One region of the Clostridium malenominatum genome, then DNA from elsewhere that is predicted to be linked to it. Evidence: riboswitches for the same ligand, from Rfam matches in the RefSeq annotation. Region 1 holds a riboswitch; each other region holds the start of a gene.
What was found. A riboswitch is a leader RNA that binds a small molecule or an ion and turns the genes downstream of it on or off. The one in region 1 is predicted to bind cobalamin.
Positions count from the first base shown of each region.

Region 1 (7,884 bases):
CTGTTTAGTTTAACTGGAAGGTTTGCAAAGCTAAGCTTAAAAGCTCATAACTGCTATAGCTGCGGTATTTGTAAAAAGGAATGTCCAGGAGAGGCTATAACTATAAGTAAAGATAAAGGAGCGGAAATAGATCCTACTCATTGTCTTTTATGCTTTGAATGTAAAGGGGCCTGTCCTAAGGATGCTCTTAGCTACAAAGGCTCTACTAGTAATTAATAAAGGAGTGTCGTACATGAAGGGAAATTGGAGAGACAACTTATATATAGTGACAATATTATTTTTTATCCTTGGTTTTGTTAACATTATTTTTGCATGGCTTGGTTTTGTTTGCATGATACTGCCCTTTGTATTTCTAGCAAAGGACAAAAAGAAAACATGGTGTCAAAGGTATTGTCCTAGAGCAGGCTTATTTAGAAAGGTGTTTAATGGTAGGTCACTAACAGGTAAAGCTGCCCCTAGTTGGCTCACAAAGGGTAGGGGGAAATGGATTGTTTTAACTTACTTTATGATTAATTTATTTATCTTAACAATGTCTACCGTTATGGTATTTAAAGGGCGAAGAGAAGCTATGGAAACTGTTAGATTCTTAATTGCCTTTAAGCTTCCATGGGACATGCCTCAGCTACTAAATATAGGAGGACTTCCAAATTGGGCAATACATTTATCCTATAGAATGTATTCTATGATGCTAACTACGACGGTTCTTGGATTAATACTTGCCTGGTTATTCTTGCCAAGAACTTGGTGTACAATATGTCCTATTAGCACTATTTCTGATATAAGCCTTAAAAAAATGAATAATAAAAAACAGTAAAATAAAACTATCCTCACTAAAGATATAAAAACTTAATGAGGATAGTTGTTTTTAAAGTTATTTAATTTTAACTAGAAGATAAAAGTCAAAGCCTTTACCGTTAATTTCTCCACTAGAATTATTTTTGCTACCAGAAATATGCTGAAAAACAATCTTAACCTTAACCCTATCATTTTCCTCTAGGAAGGTCATTTCCTCTTCTGGTATCATATTTTCTCTCTCTCCACTACCATATTTAGAAATCAAATTTTTTATGAAACCTTCTAGGTCTTTTTTATAAACTTCACTTCCTAAATGGCTTATTTTCAAAGTAGAGCTGTCGTAATCATAAACCGCATCCACATCTTTAGCTTCTGAAGTGTTTTTGTTATACATACTAGCCATATCAAAGAAATAATCATAACCTCTAACGTCCATTCCTTTTTCTTTTGAAATTTTTGTGAAATAGAAATATCTATCAGGAGAAGTATATATAGGGTCTTCATAAGAAAAACCAAAGACTTTGTTCATGTCCTCTATCTTAAAGTTCGCAGGAATATACTTAAGAGTTTTAAGAGAATGGTTTCTGTTAAAATAACTAAGTATGCTGCTTATATTAATCTTATCTTCTTTAGGAACAGCAGAGGAACTTTGTATTTTCCCATCCTTTAGCATGTTGTTTTTAACAAGAATATTTTCTAGTCTAGTATTTTGACTATATTTTGATAGGGAATAACTGCTAAGAGGGCCAAACACTGAAATTAAAGCTATAACTGCAAGGCTCGCAGGGATATATATATTTCTAAGTTTTTTAATAAAGGAAAAGTAAATCATAATGGAAAACACCCAAAGGGCAAGTATAACTACGTAATATCTAGGTTCAGTAACTCCATAGGCATTTATTCTAATACCAATAGATATAAACATCATGATTATAAGAGGAAGTAAAACCTTAGGGAAAACCTTTAAAAATTTATGAGCCCAGCTACTTTCATCTAGTATTGGAGTTATAAAAAACAATACTAAGGTTACAATTACGGAATACCAAAGGACTAAATGGGAAACCAGACCCACAGGCCAGGTTTGTGTAATTATAATCTTTCCAAAGTAGGCGTAAAGTATTAGGGTATAGGCTGTAAGTAGTGGCATTACAATATATAAAATAAGTATTCTTAAAAGCTTTGGATAAGCCTTTGAGGATATTACTTTATCCTTTAGCGGTATTCCAGATAGGAAATATGACACCGCAAAGAGGAACACTACAAAAAGCCAAGTGTAATAATAAACCTTACCTAAAACCTCTATTCCAAGAAGTCTATCTATAGCAAATAAAATTGCTGAAAGTCCACCGAAAAGTACTACGGAGTATATTACCGTTGTAAAAAATCCAGTAGCCACCTGTATCACATACATTTCAAAGCCATCTTTTCCCGGGAAATAAGGGGTGAACAAGAAGGTCATGTATAAAGCTAAGCTAACAGCCATATATCTTGTAGTAGTCACCATTCCCATATCGCCTTTTAATAAAAATAGGTAATATACAATTAAAGCTATAGCACCCACACCGTAGCTAATTAAAAGCTTAGGGCTCTTTTCTTCGTTTCTCTTCTCAAAGAAAAGCTTTATAGAAAGAGAAAGAGGAATACCAAGGGCTAAAACCATGGCTACTTTAGCCAAATTATCCTCGGAAGGTCTAATTTCATGTATGGCTATAAGTACAGCTGCAATAGAAGCAGAAAGCAATATGGTAAAAGGAAATCTTCTTAAACTTAAATAAAGACTAGATAGTATATTTTTAAAATATTGTACAATTTTCATGATCATCCCTCCTTATAGATATATTATATCACCATATGGTTAAATATATATTATAATTAGTATATAAAGTGAAGATTATCATGGGAAGGGGAAATTTATATGTTTGAAGAGTTAAATAAAGATATTTCTACTGCCAAAGAAAAAATGAGAAGAAAAGAAAAACTACAAAATCTTTTAAAAAGAACTAAGGAAGAACTAAACAACCAGATAGCTAAAAAAAATGAGCTACATAAAATTTTAAAGGATGAGGAAAAGGATGTTGAAAGGCTCCAGTCTCTAAGTATTACAGGGCTATTTTATTCTGTTTTAGGAAATAAAGAGCAGCAACTTGAAAAGGAAAGGCAGGAATATTTGGGGGCTAAGCTTAAATATGAAGAGTGCTGTAGTTTAATAACTACCTTGGAAAAGGAGCTAATATCTTATAATGAAGAGCTTAATGAGTATGCTAATGTGCATGAGCAATATGAAGAATTAATGAAAAGCAAAGAAAAATTAATTTTACAAGGAAATGACTTAAAGGCTAAAAAATTAATGGAACTTACAGAAAAAACTTCTGATTTAAAATCAAATATTAAAGAAACAAAGGAAGCCATAAATGCAGGGGAAAGAGTTAGAGAAGCCTTCGGTAAAGTTATATCCTCCTTAGAAAGCGCAAAGGGCTGGGGACAATGGGATATGCTTGGCGGAGGATTTTTAGCTACAGCAGCAAAACATTCAAAAATAGATGAAGCTAAAAACTATGTTCATGAAGCTCAAAGACTTCTTGGAGTATTTAGAAGAGAATTATCAGATGTAAACTTGTCCTCAAATATAGACATAAATGTAGGCTCCTTTGCAACCTTTGCAGATTACTTCTTTGATGGGCTCATATCAGACTGGGTTGTACAATCAAGAATAAATGATTCCTTGAACAATGTATATGCTACCTCCGACAATGTAAATAAATTATTAAATGTCTTAGGAAGAAATCTTAATGATTTTGAAAGAGAATTAAGGGGTGTGGAAGAAGAAATTCGCGGAATTATTGAGGGATAGTAATTAAGAGTAAATTTAAATTAAAAGTGAGGGGAATATATGATAAACTTTGAAAAGCCACGAATTTGTGTAAGTAGATGTCTTGGATTTGAAGCCTGTAGATATGATGGACAGATGAATTCTCAGGATTTTATAGAAAAGCTAAAAGGTGAAGTAGAAATTATTACAGTTTGCCCCGAAGTCCAAATTGGACTGCCAATACCTAGGGAATCTTTAAGAATAATTAAAGAAAAGGAAGAGCTATATTTAATCCAACCTAAAACAGGAGGAGACTTTACAAAGGATATGGTAGAGTTTTCTAAAGAGTTTATAGGAGAGCTTAAGGATATAGATGGTTTCATACTAAAGAGCCGTTCCCCTTCTTGTGGTATTAAAGAGGTTAAAATATACAACGGAAGAGAAAAAGCTTCAAGTTCTGAAAAAGGAGTAGGCTTTTTTGCAGAAGCAGCTATTAAAAACTATCCTAATTATCCTATAGAGGATGAAGGAAGGCTGACTAATTATAAAATTAGGGAACACTTTTTAACCAGAATTTATATAAATGCTGCTTTTAGAGGGATAAAAAATGCTAATACCATGGGAGAACTAGTTAAATTCCACAGTAGAAATAAAATGCTTCTCATGGCATATAATCAAAAGGAGTTAAAGGAACTAGGGAACATTGTAGCAAATCATGAAAAGTATAAAGTGGAAAAAGTATTAGAGGAGTATGAAAGACATTTAAAAATGGCTTTTTCTAAAAATGCTAGGTATACTTCTAATATAAATGTTCTAAATAAATCTATGGCTCTGTTTTCAAAATATATAACCTTAGAGGAAAAGGAATTTATAAGAGATACCATAGAAAAATATAGGGAAGGCAAATTGCCCTTAAGTACTTGTTTATACATGATAAAATCCTATGCCATTAGATTTGGAATAACAGAGATGCTAGAACAAAGTTTTTTCGCCCCTTATCCTGATGACCTAATAGAATTAAGAGATTCAGGGAAAGGACGAGAGGAATAGAATAATAAAATGTTAGAAACTCAAAGAACACCAATGACGGAGGCCATGTATTATGGTATAGAGCCCGTTGAAGAAATTATAGAACTAGTTTTAGATAAGGCAGAGAACAGATGAAAAAGTATAGATGGAGTGGTAATTATGATAAGAAAAGCAAATAGGGAAGACTTAAAAGTTATTATGAAAATTATTAAGGAAACTATTGTTGAAATGCATTCCTATAATAACTATCAGTGGGATGAAAATTATCCTAAGGAAAAAGATTTTGCAAAGGATATAGAAAAAGGTGACTTATATGTAATAGAAAAAGAAGGTGAGCTTCTTGGATTCGCTTGCATTAACAGAGAAGAGCCTGATGAATATAAAGAATTAAACTGGTCCTTAGATGAAGATGCATTGGTTGTACACAGAATGGCTGTAAGTGGTAACCGTAGACAAAGGGGAATAGGAACGGAACTTATAAACTTTGCCCATGAATTAGCACTAAGAAATAACATAAGATATTTAAAAACAGATACCTATTCATTGAATATAAAAATGAACGGATTTTTTAAGAAAAGTGGTTATAAGCTTATTGGAGAGATGAGTTTTTTGGGGAAAGAAAAAACTTTTTATTGTTATGAAAAAGTATTAGAAATTTAGAATTATAAAGAAAAAGTCATTAACATAAGCCCTATTATAAAAATAGCAGGATGAAATATTACAAAATTTGCATTGACAACAATTACTAATTGTATTAGTATAGACAATGAAATAAAACTTAATATTAATATAAGGTTTACATATGTAATTAATAGGGAAGTTGGTTAAAACCACACAGCCCCCGCTACTGTAAAATGGACGAACCCTTATAGCCACTGATTATTAAATTGGGAAGGTAAGGTAGTAGGATGAAATTGAAGTCAGGAGACCTGCCTTATAAAAATTAATTATTTATCTCGGTGGGAGGTAGCGGTTAAAATTTTATTTGTGTGAATTATGGCTACTTTTTTTGAGTAGCCTTTTTTTATTGAGTAAAAATAATAAGCCCTTCCATGAAATTACCTACACATATTAATTAAGAGGAGGATTTTATTATGAAAAAAAGACTTTTTAAATTTATCTTGGTGTTAATGTTAATACCTATTTTCGTTTTATCTGGTTGTGCCAAGGATGAAAGGGAAAAACAAGCAGATAAGGATAACACAATTATATTAGTGGATAACGTAGGAAGAAAGGTAGAATTGCCTTTCCCAGTAAAAAAAGCAGTAGTAGCTAATAGATACAATAGCGAACTTATTCGTGCCTGTGGAGCCATAAATGGTGTAATTGCAGTAGATATGGGTACTGCCCAAGATAGAGAATATTGGAAACAATTTGACCCTAAAAACACTATCGGAAAAGATGCAAAGGATCTTAACTATGAGAAAATAGCTGAATTAGGTGCAGAAGTACTAATTCTTCCTGCCAATGGATCTTATGAAGAAGCTGAGAAAAAACTAGAGCCATTTGGAATAAAGGTATTTGTTATTTCAGGATATGATACGGCAGATTTTCAAAATCAAATAACTAACATAGGTAAAATGTTTGATAAAGAAAAAGAAGCGGAAAAGTTTATAAAATATTTTAATGAGCCAATTGAGTACATAAAAAAAGCTCTTAAAGATGTTGAAAAGAAGAAGGTGTATTTTGAAAGTACCACAGAATATAATACATCTTTCCCAGGAGACTATTATGCTAACATGATAAACTACTCTGGGGGAATAAATATTTTTGAAGATGCACCTAAAGATATGCATGGTAAAAAGGTAGATTCAGAAGAGATAGTAAAAAGGAATCCAGACTTCATATTTAAAAATGTTACTCCAGATAAAGCTATAAAAGGCACAGGATTATATGAGGCGCCGTCTAAAGAGTTAATGGATAAAACAATTGAAGATATTAAAAAACGTGCAGGCTGGGATGAAACTAATGCTGTAAAAAATAACAATGTATATACCATGTCACAGTTTGGCCATGGTGGAGCATCTAAATTAATAGGGGCTGTATATATGGCTAAATGGATGTACCCTGAACAACTTAAGGATTTGAATCCTGATGAAATATATAGACAATGGCTTGAAGACTTCCAAGGGTTTAAAAATTTACAGGGACATTTCTACCCAGAAATAAAGAAATAAAGTAAAGCAAATTGAGGTGGCATCATTGAATATATCCCAAAGTGATATACGAAGAAAATATGATAAAAAAGTTAAAATAAAACTTTTGTTTATTCCTATAAGTATTATTGTAACCATCATACTTATGGCTATCTTTACAGGAGTGGGAGCTGTAGATGTTTCTTTAAAAGAAATACTTAGTGCTATAAAAAATATTATAACTAATAATTCAGTTAATATGGAACAAAAGGTAATAGTATTTTTAAGGCTTCCAAGAATCATTTTATCTGTTTTAGCTGGAATGGGACTTGCTGTATCGGGAACTATAATGCAGGGAATTACTAAAAATTCTATGGCAAGCCCTTTTACCATAGGGATATCCTCAGCAGCGGCTTGTGGAGCGTCTATAGCAATGATTTTTGGAATAAGCTTGTTTTCCAATAGTAACTTAGGGATTATTTCAAATGCATTTATTTTCGCTATTCTTTGTGCAATATTTGTATATTCTATTTCCATAAAACTAGGAATGAAACCAGAAGCAATAATACTATCTGGTATAGCCATAAATTATCTATTTAGTGCAGTAACCTCAACTATCCATTTTTACGCTGATGACCATCAACTGGCATCAGCAGTACAATGGACTTTTGGAAGTATAAATGGTGCTAAATGGTCACATGTTTTATTGTTAGGTGTTATATTAAGTGTAAGTTTATGTGTATTTATGAGACATTCTTGGATTTTAAATGCCATGGTTTCAGGTGGCGATGAAATGGCTAAAACTCTCGGAATAAATCCAGATAAAAGCAGGACCGTTGTTGGAGTATTTTCAGTGTTTTTAACAGCAGCAATAGTAAGTTTCACAGGAGTAATAGGCTTTGTAGGACTAGTGGCTCCCCATATAGCACGGCTTATGGTAGGAGGAGATCACAGATTTTTAATACCCTATTCAGCAATATTTGGAGGAATATTACTATTGGTTTCAGACACCATTGGGAGAACTTTATTAGCTCCTGTAAATATTCCAGTGGGTATAGTAGTTTCATACCTTGGTGTACCTTTGTTTATACATTTAATAATTCAAAATAGGAAGGA
Region 1 is NZ_BAAACF010000001.1:832,177-840,060, forward strand. Features, by position in the region: gene ABDZ69_RS04150 (4Fe-4S binding protein) at 1-216, shown strand, start outside; gene ABDZ69_RS04155 (4Fe-4S binding protein) at 233-814, shown strand; gene ABDZ69_RS04160 (DUF4153 domain-containing protein) at 872-2,611, opposite strand; gene ABDZ69_RS04165 (synaptonemal complex protein 1) at 2,711-3,646, shown strand; gene ABDZ69_RS04170 (YbgA family protein) at 3,686-4,654, shown strand; gene ABDZ69_RS04175 (GNAT family N-acetyltransferase) at 4,793-5,293, shown strand; cobalamin riboswitch at 5,409-5,584, shown strand; gene ABDZ69_RS04180 (ABC transporter substrate-binding protein) at 5,728-6,810, shown strand; gene ABDZ69_RS04185 (FecCD family ABC transporter permease) at 6,836-7,884, shown strand, end outside.

Region 2 (7,884 bases), on a different contig from region 1:
GACAATACCGTAACCATAGCTCCATTTTTCAAAAAACTTTTTGTCTTTATAAATCCAGCTCTTCCACCGCCAATGATAAGTACCTTTATCTTATTAGATAGTAAAGAAATACTAGTGTAATTTATTTGGTGTTGTAAAAAATTCTCTCTATTATGTTCAGGCATTCCTCATACCTGCCTTTCAATTGTTCTTCTTTTAAAACTTCTATGGCTCTATTTACATAGGCATCAGAAGTGCTCTTAAGTAAAATTTTTGCAAGCTCTTCTTTATCCTTAGTCTTAACTTTATTTTTAAAGGTTTTATATCTCCTTTTGTAAACCACTTCTCCAAATTCCTTTAATTTTTCAATATCCGGAGATATTTTCCTGAGTTTTCTCCAATCTAAAAATTCATTAATATATTTATGAACAATATATTTATTATTTTCCATTAAGAGGCTTCTTCTATGACAATTATTATCGTTTATAGCGCTAATTTTATCTATATCATAAACCTTAACATTCTCTAGTTTTTCTACCCCCTCTTCCACATCTCTTGGTACAGCTAAGTCAAAAATAATTAATTCTTTTTCCTTCTGGATTTCGCTTAAGTGTACTACTGGATGAGGTGCAGACGTAGAACATATAATGCAATCTACCTCATTATAATATTTTTGCCTTTCATTAAATGGTATGGCCTTTACTCTAGAGTCCTCTATATCCACTAAAGATGGATTTCTAAGAGCTATATATAAATTATTAAATTTACCAGAGAGGATATATTTAGCTGCCAGGCTTCCTACCTCTCCATAACCTAAAACCATGAAATTCTTAGCTCCAAGACTTCTACTTTCATTTACTGCTATGGAGGCTGAAGATATTGGTATGGTATATAACCTAGCATTATATCTAAATTCCTTACCACAGGTTATGGCCATTTGAAATAACTTTTGCACATCTCGTGTAACGGTTTTATTGTTAAGAGCTACTTCATAAGCATCCTTTACCTGCCCTAAAATTTGATCTTCTCCTAAAATAGAAGAATGGAATCCACATACTACATTCATAATATGAGATATGGCTTCCTCATCCTTATAAAAGAAGGTATACTTTATATATTCTTTATCCCAATTTAGTCTAGAGAATATTTCATGAACTACCTCTCCGTAATCCTTATCTGTAGAAAAATAAACTTCCGTTCTATTACAAGTACTAAGAATAAGCACTTCATCAAAAATCTCTTTAAGTGAATGTAAATATTCTTCATATCTTTTTGGTATTATAGAAAGCTTTTCCCTAATTTCAAGTTTTATATTATTTTTTATTCCTAATACTGCTATCATAAAAATTCAACTCCAAATAGTGATAAAATTAGTATAGTATTATATAAAAGTATAATCAAGAATCTTCTCCTGCTAAACTCAAAATCTTCCCCTAAATAAGGCATATACCCTTTATAACATCTGCTATTAATACCGTCTTTTATACTTTTCCATCTCTCCATAGTATTCACAAAAAGAAGAGCTGCTATTTTCCCTGTACTATTAACTTTAGCAGAAAAACTATCAAAGCCTCCTCTTGATTTCATAGCGTTATACATAATGTTGTATTCTTCATCCATAACCATTAAAAATCTCTCCATAGATTTTGCAATGTCACATATATCTCTTAAGTAATCATTTTTTGAACAAATGTATAGTAACTGATCAATTGGAGTGGTTAATGACAAAAAACACAAACTTAGCCCTGAAAATATGCTTTTTAAAATAATAGTTAGTGTATAACTAATGCCATAATCAAATACAAAAGTAATTGATGAAAAGGCAGCAAAAGCAGCTATTCTCAGAGCGAATTTTATTACAATATTTGGATTGTTTTTCACTACCCCATGGAGAAGTATAAACAATCCTATATTTATTATTATAATAATGGGATTATTAACAAATCCCATTATTATGATTGGAACTATGGTTAAAAAAACCTTTTCTATTGGATGAACATTACTTATTCTATTTCTCTTGGACAGTGCCATTATTAATTTTAGCATTTTTTTTCTTTCCTATATAATACCCTATAAAACCAGCTCCTATAGCCGCTTGTGATGAGAAAAGAAGACTTTCAATTTCTCCTGATGGTGGCTCCCATAGTGCTGAAAACCAAGGCTCATAATCCTCTCTTGTTTCCATTATTACTTCTTCTATTTGTCCATCTGCTCCTCCGAACTCTCCTCCTCTTAGTTTTCCAATGAAGAGAGATCCCATTATTACTACTAAACAAGCTAAAAGCAATGATATTGTCGTCTTTTTCAATTATTTCACCTCACTTAATATTTCCATTTCTTTTGATGAATACTTATATATAAATTCAAATATTACTACTGTAAGTAATCCTTCAACTATTGCAAGTGGTATTTGAGTTATAGAAAATATTGAGAAAAATCTTTGGAAAGAAGCTACAACTCCACCTGTTTGCGCTGGAAAAGCTAAGGCTAATTGCACTGATGTAACTAAATAAGTAGCTAAATCTCCTAGAGCAGCTGCTAAAAATACAGCTAATTTTTTATTCTTATCTTTTAGTCCTATGTATATTAAGTATGATACTATTGGTCCTATGATAGCCATTGATACTACATTGGCACCTAAGGTTGTAATTCCTCCATGAGCTAGTAAAATTGCCTGGAATAATAAAACTATAAGACCTACTACTGATGAAATAAATGGTCCAAATATTATTGCTGAAAGTCCTGTACCAGTAGGATGTGAACAGCTTCCTGTTACTGAAGGAATCTTCATAGCTGAAAGTATAAAAGCATAAGCTGCTACTAATCCTAAAAGCATTTTTAAATCTTTATTTTTCCCTGTTTTTTCTCTTATTTGCTTTAACCCTATTATTATAAATGGTATTGCTAAAACAAAGTAAATTCCTGCCCAAGTTGGTGGCAAAAACCCCTCTCCTATATGCATTGCATTTACTGTGGCATTTGCTGAAAATACTAATGCTAAAATCATTAATGCCGTAAACTTAGTTTTCATAATTACTCCTCCTATATATTTTTTATTCCCTTTAGGGTATTTAATAAAATATTATTATTTTCCCTATCCTTAATAGCAAATCTTATAAATCTATTGTTTAATCCTTTGTAATTACAACACTTTCTTATAACTATTCCTTTCTCAAGGCATAATTCATATAGTTTATCACCATCTATTTCCTCTAATTCACAAAGTATATAATTACCAAAGGTATGGTACGCTTTTTTTATATGAGGTACTTTATTCATTTCTTCTACTAAAAACTTTCTCTCTTCTCTTATCCATTTTAAAGATTCATTTATATACTCTTTATCTTTTAGCACATACTTTGCTGCCAGTTCTGCAAAGGCATTTATATTCCAAGGGTTCTGGCTTTTCCTCATCTTTTCTAAAAGTTTTCCATTTTTACTTATCCCATATCCCATTCTTATGCCCGGCATACCATAAAATTTAGTTAGCGCTCTTATTATCAATAAACATTTGTAGCTCTTTAATTCATAAAGGAAGCTTTGACGCATGTTTCCTGTAAATTCTATAAAAGCTTCATCTACTATTACCGTTTTTCCTTCTCTTTCGCAAAAATCCAATAGGGTTTTAAACTTACCCTTATCTATAATCCCTCCATTAGGATTATTAGGATTTCCAATTATTAAAGCATCGTTATTTTTAAGGGATCTTTCTATTGCATCATAGTCATATTCCATATTTCTCATAGGTATATAGGTAATCTTTAGTCCATACTTTTCCGCATTTTCATCATACTCTCCAAAGGAAGGAACTATTATAGCTATGCTTTTAAAAAGAGATATGGATAATTGAATTATTTCTGCTGCTCCATTACCAAGGATGAAATCCTCTTCCTCTACAATGTTTAGCCTTTCATCCCCTATGTTAAATAAAATTTCTCCGCTATTTACATATTCCTTTAAATTGCCTCTTAATTCTCTGTATTGTATATCAGGGTATCTTGTTAAATTTAAAACCCCTTCATTCAAATTATTAATAAAGCTTTTTGGTACCCCTAAAGGATTAATATTTGAGCTAAAGTCTGTAAGTTCTTTCCCCTTTAACACTCCCTCGGTGTAAATATCTCCTCCATGCTTCACTTTGCCTCTACTCCTTTATCTTAAAGTTATAACAATTGCTCCGAAAATTATTATAAATAGTAGCTCTGACGTAAACATTAATTTTATACTTCCAAATATATGAGAATAATTTAGATGGATTTTCTCATCTCCAATAGTTGGTTTATATACTACCTTACCAAAGTAAGTATTTGTCCCGCCAATTTGTATCCCCATAGCACCAGCCGCTGCCGCTTCTGGGTAAGCACAGTTTGGACTTTTATGATTTTTTCTATCTCTTATCATTATCTTTAGAGAATCTTTAATGCTTCCTTTAACCACAGGTGAAGATAAAGCTATTAAAAACCCTGATAATCTTGCTGGTATAAAGTTAAAAATATCATCTACCTTTGCTGGAAAGAATCCAATATTTATAAACTTTTCGTCCATATATCCTAGCATGGAGTCCATGGTGTTTATTCCCTTGTACATCATAGCTAGTGGGGCTCCCCCAATGAGACCAAATAAAAGTGGTGCAATTACTCCATCCGCTGTATTTTCTGCCACAGTTTCAATATCCGCTCTGATTATTTCATCTTCTTTTAAAGCTTTTGTATCTCTACCAACTATATAGGATAGCTTTATTCTTGCATCCTCTAAATCTTGATTTTTCAAAGCATGGTACACCTTTATAGCTTCGTTCTTTAAGCATTTTGCTGAAAGTGTTGTCCATAGTATAAATGTGTTTAATCCATGATAAATCCATGGGTTATCTTTAACTAAATAGAGCAGCGCATAAGGAATACTAAATGAGGTCAGTGCAACTATTATTACAATAATTCCCCCAAAGGCTTTTAGTTTTTTTCCATTAGGGAAGAGCTTTCTTCCCATTTTCTCTAAAAAGCTTATTAGTTTTCCTATATATATAACAGGGTGAGGAAACCAGTATGGATCCCCTATGATCCAATCAATTAAAACTGCTAAAGCCAAATCTATAATAGAAATCATCTATCTTTTTACTCCCATTATTCTATAAATCTCTTTAATATCCATGTTTTCTCTTACTAAGTCTGCTAATATATCAAGATTTTTTTCTCTTAAATTTTCATAATGAAGTGATTTTTTTTCTTCCAATCCCTTAGAAACTCTTATTTTATTTAACACCTTTTCTCTAAAGTCCACTCCATCAAATAAACCATGTATGTATGTTCCTAAAATATTTTCTCTTTCATTTATGGCTCCATCAAGCTTTTCTACCTTCTTGCCATTTTCATCGTATATAGTAAACATAGCTTTAGCCTTATCTCCATAAGATGAGATTCCCATATGTATTTCATAGCCATATACTTCTCCATAGCTTCCTTTAGCCTTTACTCTTGTAGTTACCTTTTCTTTTTCAAAGGTAGTACTTATATCTAAAAGTCCCATACCTAAAGTTTCTTCTTCTTCTGTTTCAACTCCATAAGGATCTTTTAATACTTTACCAAGCATCTGATATCCACCGCATATGCCAATAACAAAACCTTCTTTAGAATATGCCTTTATTAAGTCTTCTAGTCCTGATTCTCTTAGGACTAATAGGTCATCTATGGTGTTTTTAGTTCCTGGTATTATTAGCAAATCAGGGTTACCAAAATTATCTTTTGAAGTAATATATCTTATGGATACATCTTCTTCTGATTTTAAAGCATCCACATCTGTAAAGTTCGATATATGAGGTAGTTTTACTACAGCTACATCTATGTCTCCCTTTGTATTTTTATTAAATTCTACCGCTCCATCCTCATCTTCTAAATCTAAATTAAAATGAGGAACTACACCTAAAGATGGAATTTTTATAATATCTTCTAGCATTGTAAGTCCTGGTTTTAATATTTCTATATCTCCTCTGAATTTATTAATTATAGTTCCTTTTACTCTTTTTCTTTCTTCTTCTGTTAAAAGTAGCATCGTTCCTGCTAGGGATGCAAATACTCCCCCTTTATCGATATCTCCCGCTAAAAGCACTGGCGCATCTACCATTTCTGCAAGGCCCATATTTACTATGTCTCTATCTCTTAAGTTTATTTCCGCTGGACTTCCAGCTCCTTCAATAACTACAATATCAAATTTATTTTCTATTTCTTTAAACTGTTTCTTTAATTCTTCTGCAAAGCTTAATTTTAAATTATGATATCCTATGGCTGTACTATTACCATAAACCTTACCATTGAAGATTATTTGACACTTTTTATCGCTAGTAGGCTTTAATAATATAGGATTCATATAAGCCTCTGGCTCTAGTCCTGCTGCATAAGCTTGAAGCACTTGAGCTCTTCCCATTTCCAATCCATCATGGGTTATATATGAATTAAGGGACATGTTTTGTGATTTATATGGACAAACAGAATAACCATCCTGCTTAAATATTCTACATAATGCAGTAACCAAAATGCTCTTTCCCACAGAGGAACCTGTCCCCTGAATCATTATCTTTGCCAAGTAAAACAACTCCTTTATATAATTAACAATGTAAAATTACTAAAAAAAAGCTGTGCTCACCGTTTGATAGAAGGTATTTATTTTTAACTAGGAGGTTCAAAATAAATTAAAGAACACAGCATAAAATATATAAAAAAACAGGCGAGCTCGCCTGCGATGGAAAACAAATAAAAAAAACCGACAAAAGCCGGAATCAATTTATAAAGACTCTTTCCCGCCGAAAGCTTATTCTCTCAAAACTCAGGCAGGTCTCCTGGCTCATGAGTCATTCTCCCCTTTTCCTTCCCCTTCTGGGTGGTCTTAAAAGGTTCGTCCTCAATTACAGTAGCGGGGGCTGCCGCGGAATTTAACCGCATTCCCTTTTCACCTAAATAGGCACCTGAATTTAATTATTCATTTATTAATTTTAGTTTACTACAACCTTAACCCTTATGTCAACGAATTATTTATCATTATTTTAATAAAGCTGTAAATAAAATAAGTATAGCAATTTCAACAAATTCATTATTTGCTCCTAAGCAATCTCCCGTTATTCCACCTATTTTACTGTTACATAACTTTAAAAATACTAGCGTAACTATTAATGCTAGAACCATAGAATATATAGTATATCTTCCTCCAACCAATAAGTAGGTAAAAATAATAGTTATGTTTAAGCTTACAATGAAATGCCCTACAGTAGTGTTACCAATAAATAAATTTCCTGTTCCCTTTTCTTTTGCATTCTTTCCTATTAAAAATAATAAAACTAGGGTGAATCTACTTATAATTGGGGTAATTATAAGTACACTTGGCATACCTTTTTCTATAATAAAAGAAAGGGCAGCATATTTAACTAATATATCAAAGATTAGCGCAACTGCAGCATAAGTTCCAATTCTACTATCCTTCATCACTTCTAAAATCTTTTCCTTACCACCTTTAAAGGAGAAAAAACCGTCAAATATATCCCCAAAACCATCTTGATGCAAACATCCCATAGTTAATATTCCTACAACTAAGACAAATATAGTAGTTATATTTATTGGAAATATCTTTATGCAAAAATAGTACACTACCCATTGTATAAGTCCAATTATTAATCCCACTATAGGAAGCATAGCGCTTCCATCTCTAAAATTTTTAGCATCACAAGGAAGACTTCTCTTAACAGGGAGTCTAGTTAAAAACTGTATCATAAGTAATAAATCTAAAAAAAACTCTTTCATTTAAAGCACTCCTATTTAATTTTTAGCGGTTGACCACAACATACTAAATATACTTCATGGCTTAAGCTTCCAATGTATTGATTAACAAATCCTGCTACATCTCTAAAAATTCTTCCAAGCT
Region 2 is NZ_BAAACF010000012.1:151,830-159,713, forward strand. Features, by position in the region: gene ABDZ69_RS16465 (NAD(P)-dependent oxidoreductase) at 1-164, opposite strand, end outside; gene hemA (glutamyl-tRNA reductase) at 122-1,321, opposite strand; gene cbiQ (cobalt ECF transporter T component CbiQ) at 1,318-2,025, opposite strand; gene ABDZ69_RS16480 (energy-coupling factor ABC transporter substrate-binding protein) at 1,988-2,287, opposite strand; gene ABDZ69_RS16485 (energy-coupling factor ABC transporter permease) at 2,288-3,010, opposite strand; gene ABDZ69_RS16490 (pyridoxal phosphate-dependent aminotransferase) at 3,022-4,116, opposite strand; gene cbiB (adenosylcobinamide-phosphate synthase CbiB) at 4,132-5,073, opposite strand; gene ABDZ69_RS16500 (cobyric acid synthase) at 5,083-6,555, opposite strand; cobalamin riboswitch at 6,782-6,953, opposite strand; gene cobS (adenosylcobinamide-GDP ribazoletransferase) at 7,008-7,763, opposite strand; gene cobU (bifunctional adenosylcobinamide kinase/adenosylcobinamide-phosphate guanylyltransferase) at 7,775-7,884, opposite strand, start outside.
Region 2: linked by a shared signal. The riboswitch ahead of ABDZ69_RS16500 (cobyric acid synthase) and the one ahead of ABDZ69_RS04180 (ABC transporter substrate-binding protein) in region 1 are both predicted to bind cobalamin.

Region 3 (7,884 bases), on a different contig from region 1:
ATAAGTTAAAGCCGTATACAATGTCTGCATACAGCTTTAACTTATTTATACCCTAAATCCCGAAGTAAGTTCTTTTAATTTATTTGCCATTTCCGATAACTGTTCTGTAGTATTCTCTATTTCAGTCATTGTTCTAAGTTGATTTTCTATACTTGAGCTTATATTTTCAGTACCTTCTGCTACTTCACTTGAAACAGAGGCCATGTTGCTCATAGCTTCTCCCATATCTTTAGTACTTTGGGCCTGCTTTTCATTGGCATCGTCGATTTGCTCTATTTGACTTACTATAATTTCAATATTATCAATAATATTTCCTATAGCTTTTCCTACTTCCGATGCTTTATCAACTCCAAGGGATACTTTCTCTTCAACTAAGTTAACAGAATTTACAGTGGAGGCTGATTTTAATTGATTTTCTTTAACTAAGCTAGAGATTTCCTTAGCTGCATTATTGCTTTCATCAGCAAGTTTTCTAATTTCATCAGCAACTACATTAAACCCTCTACCTGCTTCTCCCGCACGGGCAGCTTCAATAGCAGCATTTAAAGCTAATAGGTTTGTTTGCTCTGATATTGAAGTTATTATTTCAATGATATCTCCTATTTTTCTTGAAGATTCATCTAATTCCTTTATCATTGAAGACACTTCCTTTGATGAAGAAGCTATATCTGTTATGGAAGATACAACTTGAGATATTTTTTCTCTTCCATCTTCTGCCGCTTCCTTAGCTGTCTTGCTGTTAATAGCAGTATTTCTACTGGCACTTGAGGTAGCTTCAGAGAATTTTGCTATTTCTACAAGGGTTGAGTTAGTTTCCTGGGCCACCGCCGCTCCCTGGGAAGTATTTGAAGCTATGTGAATAATAGTACTGGATATCTCTTCTAAAGATTGAGTGGTTCCACTGGTTGCTGAACTTAACTGCAAACTTGAAGAAGCTATGGTTTCAGCTGAAATAGCCACTTCCTTAATAATTCCTTGAAGCTTGTCTACAAACAAATCGAAGCCGTTACTTAACTCTCCAATCTCGTCTTTGCTTTCATATCCAATCCTTTGTGTTAAATCTCCGCCCGAATTAGATATTTCTTTTAATCTTGATGTAACTGTTTTAATTGGGTTAGTAATTGATTTTATAATTACTATAGATAGCAATAATGTTACAATTGCACAAATTAGGACTAGTACACATATTTCTATAATTGTATTTTTATAAACAACCTTGCTCACATCATAGGTTTCCTTGGCATCTGCAACTTGCGCATTTATAATATCATCAAAAGACGAAATTACATCTCTTCTTGCATTATCATAATTCACAATATATGCATCTACTTGCGCTCGAGAAGCACTCGTAATTCCATCTGGAATTACTGCTGCATTACTTACTGCACCATTATTTTTAAAGAATTCATCCTTAGCTTCTATAAATTTATTATACTTTTCCATTAATATTTTGTATTCTTCTCTATCTTTATATTCCGATAGCTTTTCCATTGCTGAAACCGCTGTAGTTTCAATATTTTGCTCTATAATTTCCCTTATACTATCATCATGATTGGAATCAAATAATTGATTTGACTGAGAACGTATATATTCTATGTCAGATTTTATACTTTGAAGCTTCACAATAGGAAGCAATCTATCATCATTTAACTCCATAATCATAGAATTAACATTAGATATTTGCTTAATAGAAGAAACTCCTATTATTCCAAGAAAAACAAAAAAACTTAGTGACATTAATGCAATTTTAAATGAAAGTTTAATGTTTTTAAAAAAATTCATGCAATCCTCCCCTCCTTATGAAATATTTGTAAGTTAATTATATATTAACAAGGGGATATTTTAATGTCAATTCTTTAATTCCATTACTTCTTTCTCCGTAAGATAACGCCATCTACCAATATTTATATTATAAATCTTTATATTAACGATTCTAACACGTTCCAAACGTATTACCGTATACCCAAATGCTTTTGTCATTCTTCTAATTTGTTTATTAAGTCCCTGTGTGAGTATGATACGAAAAGTATCTTCGCTAACCCTCGTAACAATGCAAGGCCTAGTCTTAACTCCAAAGATTTCAACACCTTCAGCCATTCCCTGTAAAAAATTACTGTCAAAGGGCTTATGGACAGTTACTATATACTCTTTTTCATGCTGATTTTCCGACTCTAATATTTTATTTGCCAATTCACCATCATTAGTCAGTAATATTAACCCTTGAGATTCCTTGTCTAATCTACCTACTGGGAAAATATATTCTGGATAATTTATAAAGTCAATTATATTATTTTCTACTTCTTTTGCCGCAGTACAAGTAACTCCTACTGGCTTATTTAAAGCAATATAAATTTTGTCTTTTACGGGAATAGGTTTATTATCAATTAATATAAGGTCATCTTCTTCTACCCACTGACCAGGACTGCAAAGCTCTCCATTTACAGTTATTCTATTTTCCTCAATAAGTCTATTGGTTTCTCTTCTCGAGCAAAACCCTAGATTACTAAGAAGTTTATTTATCCTCATTATCTATAACTCACCATACTTTGATTCCCAGTCCTTCCTAATTAAATTAATAAGATATTATTCATTATATCTTATTCTGTCTAAGCTGACCACAACCCCCTTTAATATCGCTACCAAAATTATGGAATATTTCACAATCTATCTTATCTTTAAGTTTATTATAGAAATTCATCACATCATTTTTATCAGGAGCAGTTAGACCTTGTATGTTATTGTCATTATATGATGATATAATTAATTTCAGTGGTTTACCACTTAGCAAAGCTTCTAATCTCTCTACATCGGCGTCCGTATCATTTATTCCTTTAAATATCATATATCTTATTCTTGTTTTCACTTTGAATATTTCTGCATATTCAACCCCTACATCAACTATGGATTTTATGTCATATTTTGAATTGACTGGCATTATAGACATACGTGTTTTATTTGATGATGCATGCAGAGATAGGTTAAGTCTTATATTAATATTAGTATTCTTAAAATCCTTAATCAACTTATGAATTCCTGGTGTTAACCCTACTGTTGCAATTTCAAAATTACTTATTTTGTATTTATTATATACGCCTATTATACCATTTCTAACATTTTCATAATTCATAAAAGGTTCCCCCATTCCCGCAAAAACAACTGCATCTATTGGAGTTAGGTTCATCTCTTTACAATAGTCCATGCAAATGCCTACCTGCTCAATTATTTCAAGGTCAGTAAGATTTCTTACAAATCCTTGCTTTCCTGTGGCGCAGAAAAAGCATTTTTGGCTACAACCCACTTGAGAAGATACACATACTGTGCTATGGTAGGTAAGTTTTAGTTCACGGTCATGCATATATAAAGTCTCAACAGTATTACCATCCTTCATTTTTAATAAATATTTTACAGAATCATCTTCGCTTATAAGTTTTTCAATTATTTCCATAACTCTCACTCCATTTAATAAATTTTTTTACAAAAAACAAAAAATTCTTGAACACAAATAATTGTATTCAAGAATTTTACCATCATTCTTATTACAGCCTCTTAATCCTAAGACGCAATAATGAAAAAGGCAGGTCTCCTGGCTTACGGACTAGCGATACTTTTTCCTTCCCAGTGTTACCCAGTGGATTATAAAAGTTCTACCGTTTACAGTGGTGGGACCGCTGAGGCTTTTACCTCATTCCCTATTCTCCCTTTCGGGCACCTTTTCCCATATTTTAAATTAATACTTATACAAAATTGATTATACTATATAATTTTTTATTTTACAATTATCTAGATAAAGGTAAAAATTGCATTTTTCTCTTATCAGTTCTGATTTATACCTTCTTTAATAAAGCTTTTATTATAAAAAATACTAATACCTAATACAATTAATAATAATCCAGTGATAATCATAAGCCTCTCTATTTTAATAATATCAGCTAATGGTCCAAATACAATCATACCAAGGGGCATTAAGCCTGAGGACACAATTTGGACAAAACTAAATACTCTACCTTGCATATCAGTTTCTACTTTCTCTTGAAGCAGAACCATGCTTGGTGAATTAAAAAGTGGTATAGTCATACCTGTTAAAACCATAATAGCTATATAAACGTAGAATACTTTTGCAATTCCAACAGCAACGGTTAGAGCACCAAAGGCACAACAACCAACTGCAATAGTTATAACACGATTTTTAAAACCACCCCAGGTTGCCATAATAATTCCTCCAACCATTGAACCAGCGAAAAAGCTCATTTCATTAGCAGTAAGCCTCCAATACTCATTGCCAAATGTACGTGTTACCATTAGAACATTAAGGAAAGCGGCTGGTACAATTAAAATCGTAAATATAGCATAAAAAATGATTAAGTTTTTAATAAATGAATTATTTAAAGAATATTTAATTCCTTCTTTTAAATCATAAAAATAATCCGTATCTTGCTTTTCGGCGGCTTTTTTATGAACAGCAACTCTTAAAGTAAGTAATATTGAGATTGCTATTATAGCTGTAATAACATCAAGAAACAATATAGATTCAAGTTTACCATAAGTAAGTATTGTACCGCTAACAGCAGGTGACACAAGCAATATTAAAGATTGAATAGTTCCATTAATACCATTTACTCTCATAAGCTTCTCTTCAGGAACTATTTGGGGAATTAATGCATTTACAGCAGGAGTTTGTATCCCCGATCCAAATGAACGTATTCCCGAAACCAAAAATAATATCCACATATTGTTATAACCTGATAAAAGTATTATAGCTAAAATTAAAGTGGCAGTGGCAATTAATCCATCTGATAAAACTATTAGAAGTTTACGATTGTATCTATCCGCCCAAACCCCAGCAAATAATGATATAAACAATTGTGGTAAGAATGAGCATATAGTGGATATGGTTACCATCATACCTGAATCAGTAGCTCTAGCTATATACCAAATAATTGCAAATTGCACTAAAGACGATCCAAATAAAGATATTGTTTGACTAGATAAAAATAAAGTAGTTTGTACTTTCCAATTTGAAAATTTACTATTGCTTATGATGTATCCACCTCTTTCTTCTCAATAATACGAGTTATAATCATTAGCGCTATAATAATACCATATTCTTAAATTTACATCAATTGGAATAACAAACTCTTATTTAAAAGCAGAGTTCCTCACCCTGCTTTATTTACCCATATATTTTATTGTATATTTTTACCTTGCTTATAAAGTCCAGCTATCTTATATTAAAAATCGCGCTTCATCATCATAGAACAGTGAGGTTTCATAAAGTACCATGGATACTTTATCATATACCACTTTACCATCATTGGACATGGTCTCATAGGTTTCATCATTTGCCATGGCATCATTGGTTGATATTTCACCATAGGCTTCATCATTGGTTGTTGCATCATTATTGGTTGTATATTTAATTGCATTTTTGTTGGTTCCATTATAGGTTCTATTTTTAATTGTAACTTTATTGGTTCAGTTATTACCGTTCCCATTTTAGGTTCTATATTCAATTCCATATTACTTGGTTCCATTTTAGGCTGTATATCTAATTGCATTTTTGTTGGTTCCATCTTAGGTTGCAGATTTAATTCCATATTTTGAGGTTCTATTTTAGGTTGTATATTTAACTCCATTTTTGTTGGTTCTAATTTGGGCTGTATTTTTACTTCTTGTGTAGTTTGTGGTATATACTGTTGTATTGGCTGTGGCATAGGTTGTGGTTTAGGCTGCTGAATAGTCTGGGATTGCTGTGCAGGAATTTTCCTTCCTACCTCTGGTTCATCCATTCTATACATCATCATTTCATACATAGGGCATTGCCAAGGTGAAAATTCTGTCATTTTATAATTTTTGTTCATAAATATCCTCCAATTAATTATCACATCGTTTCATTATATGTACATTTTTTCCATTATGTTCATAACTATAATGCAAAAATCAAGTAGTAGGAGGGCTTTAAAATTATTAGAAAAGGCAAAAACCCTATACACATTTTGTGCATATTAAAAAGCAGAGCTTTCACTCTACTTTCTTTATCAATATATTTTATTGAATTATTGTCTCTCCCTTATTTTTTGTTTTTTGATAGGCTAATTCTAAATCTCCCTCCCACATTGCATTTTCCATACCAGGTAAATTTAAAATTTCATCAAGAAAACTTATGTCTTCAAGTTTAGGTGGTAACGTAACCTTAAACCTAATTTCCATCATACCATCTTCAATTTCTTCATTATTTTCTTCATTATTAACCTTAATATCCTTAATACTGATATTATTTTTCTCTAATACATGCCCTATGTCACTTATTAGCCCAATCCGCTCTTTACACTGGACTATTAATAATTTATTTGGGCTTGTATATTTCTTCTTTTGTAAAAAACCAAGATTTCTTAAGACAATCATAACTATTACAGTAGTTGCAAGTCCTCCTAGATAGTAACCGTTTCCTATAGCTAATCCTATGCACCCACAAACCCAAATACTTGCAGCAGTGGTTAAGCCTCGAATATTATTTCCTGTTCTCAAAATGGTTCCTGCTCCTAAAAATCCGATTCCACTAACCACTTGTGCTGCTAATCTAGCTGGATCCCCACCACTATTATTTGCACCGAGTCCCTGAAAACCATACATTGATATTAGCATAATAAGGGTAGATCCCAGCGTAACTAATATATGGGTTCTAAGTCCAGCTGGACGATGGCTGGCCTCTCTTTCCATGCCAACTATACCTCCTACTACAGCTGATAAAACCAATCTTATAACAACCTCCCAATCACTTATCAATAATCCCACCCTCCCATATATTGCTTGTTCCTAAAGAATTTCTCCTTGAACTAAATAGTCTTTAACTTACAGCCTAAAGGGCAAACGATACAAACCATATTTCTAACTTCCATGATCAATCCTCCTCTTTAACAACTTCTATATAAATTTCATCACTGACATCTATGGTAAATTTACTTAAGTCCAGTTTAATAGTTTCAATTTCTCCCTTATAAAATCTTAAAGCAAATATATTACTGACCACATAAAAAGAGCCGTGAATACAAAACCTATCATAAATAGATTTAATTACACGGCTCTCCTATTCTCAACCTTAAATATTTTTTTGTAATCAAATTATCATAAACAGGTTACTATAGTTCCCATAAATCTTTTTTACTGGTGGATGCTCCTACTGCTCCTGCCTTCAAAATCTCCATTATATCCTGTTTGCTGCTTATTAACCCTCCTGCTATAACGGGTATAGACAGTTGTCTGATAATACGATGTATTACCCTAGGCATAACCCCCGGCATAATTTCAATCATATCCGGTTTTATAGTTTTCACACTTTTTGCAGTCATTTCGTAGGATTTGTTATCAATCAAAAAGAATCTTTGAATTGTAAACATTCCCTTTTCCTTTGCAATCTTAATATGATTACTTTTTGTGCTAATTACACCATCTGGTTGAATAACCTGGATAATGTAATCAATCGCTTTAGCGTCTTTTCCTATTCCTTCGAGAAAATCAATGTGTATAAATGCACTTTTATCAGCATTTTTGATTTTATCAACTAGCGATTTAGCATTAAATATATCAGCACAAAGTATGAATATAGTTTTTACTTGGGAGTTGATTGCAATTTCCAAGTCTTCTACATTCTGAACAGCTGCAATAACTGGATTTAATTCAACTCTATCAATTATTACTTCTTTCATACTATCATTCCTTCATTTTTTTGTAATTTCACTTTTATATATAATCTATCATGTCTTTTACAGAATTAAACACATAATCTGCTCTAATTTCACTATCTCTATAATCTTCTTCTTTAGTTTCACCTGAATATACTAGCACAGAAACTATACCTGCATTTTCTCCAGTTTTAATATCTGTATA
Region 3 is NZ_BAAACF010000003.1:248,587-256,470, forward strand. Features, by position in the region: gene ABDZ69_RS13055 (GtrA family protein) at 1-4, shown strand, start outside; gene ABDZ69_RS13060 (methyl-accepting chemotaxis protein) at 46-1,782, opposite strand; gene ABDZ69_RS13065 (pseudouridine synthase) at 1,849-2,526, opposite strand; gene ABDZ69_RS13070 (radical SAM protein) at 2,591-3,445, opposite strand; cobalamin riboswitch at 3,557-3,728, opposite strand; gene ABDZ69_RS13075 (MFS transporter) at 3,814-5,040, opposite strand; gene ABDZ69_RS13080 (hypothetical protein) at 5,229-5,858, opposite strand; gene ABDZ69_RS13085 (MgtC/SapB family protein) at 6,046-6,783, opposite strand; gene ABDZ69_RS13090 (hypothetical protein) at 6,899-7,027, opposite strand; gene ABDZ69_RS13095 (glycerol-3-phosphate responsive antiterminator) at 7,137-7,703, opposite strand; gene ABDZ69_RS13100 (HAD-IIA family hydrolase) at 7,738-7,884, opposite strand, start outside.
Region 3: linked by a shared signal. The riboswitch ahead of ABDZ69_RS13070 (radical SAM protein) and the one ahead of ABDZ69_RS04180 (ABC transporter substrate-binding protein) in region 1 are both predicted to bind cobalamin.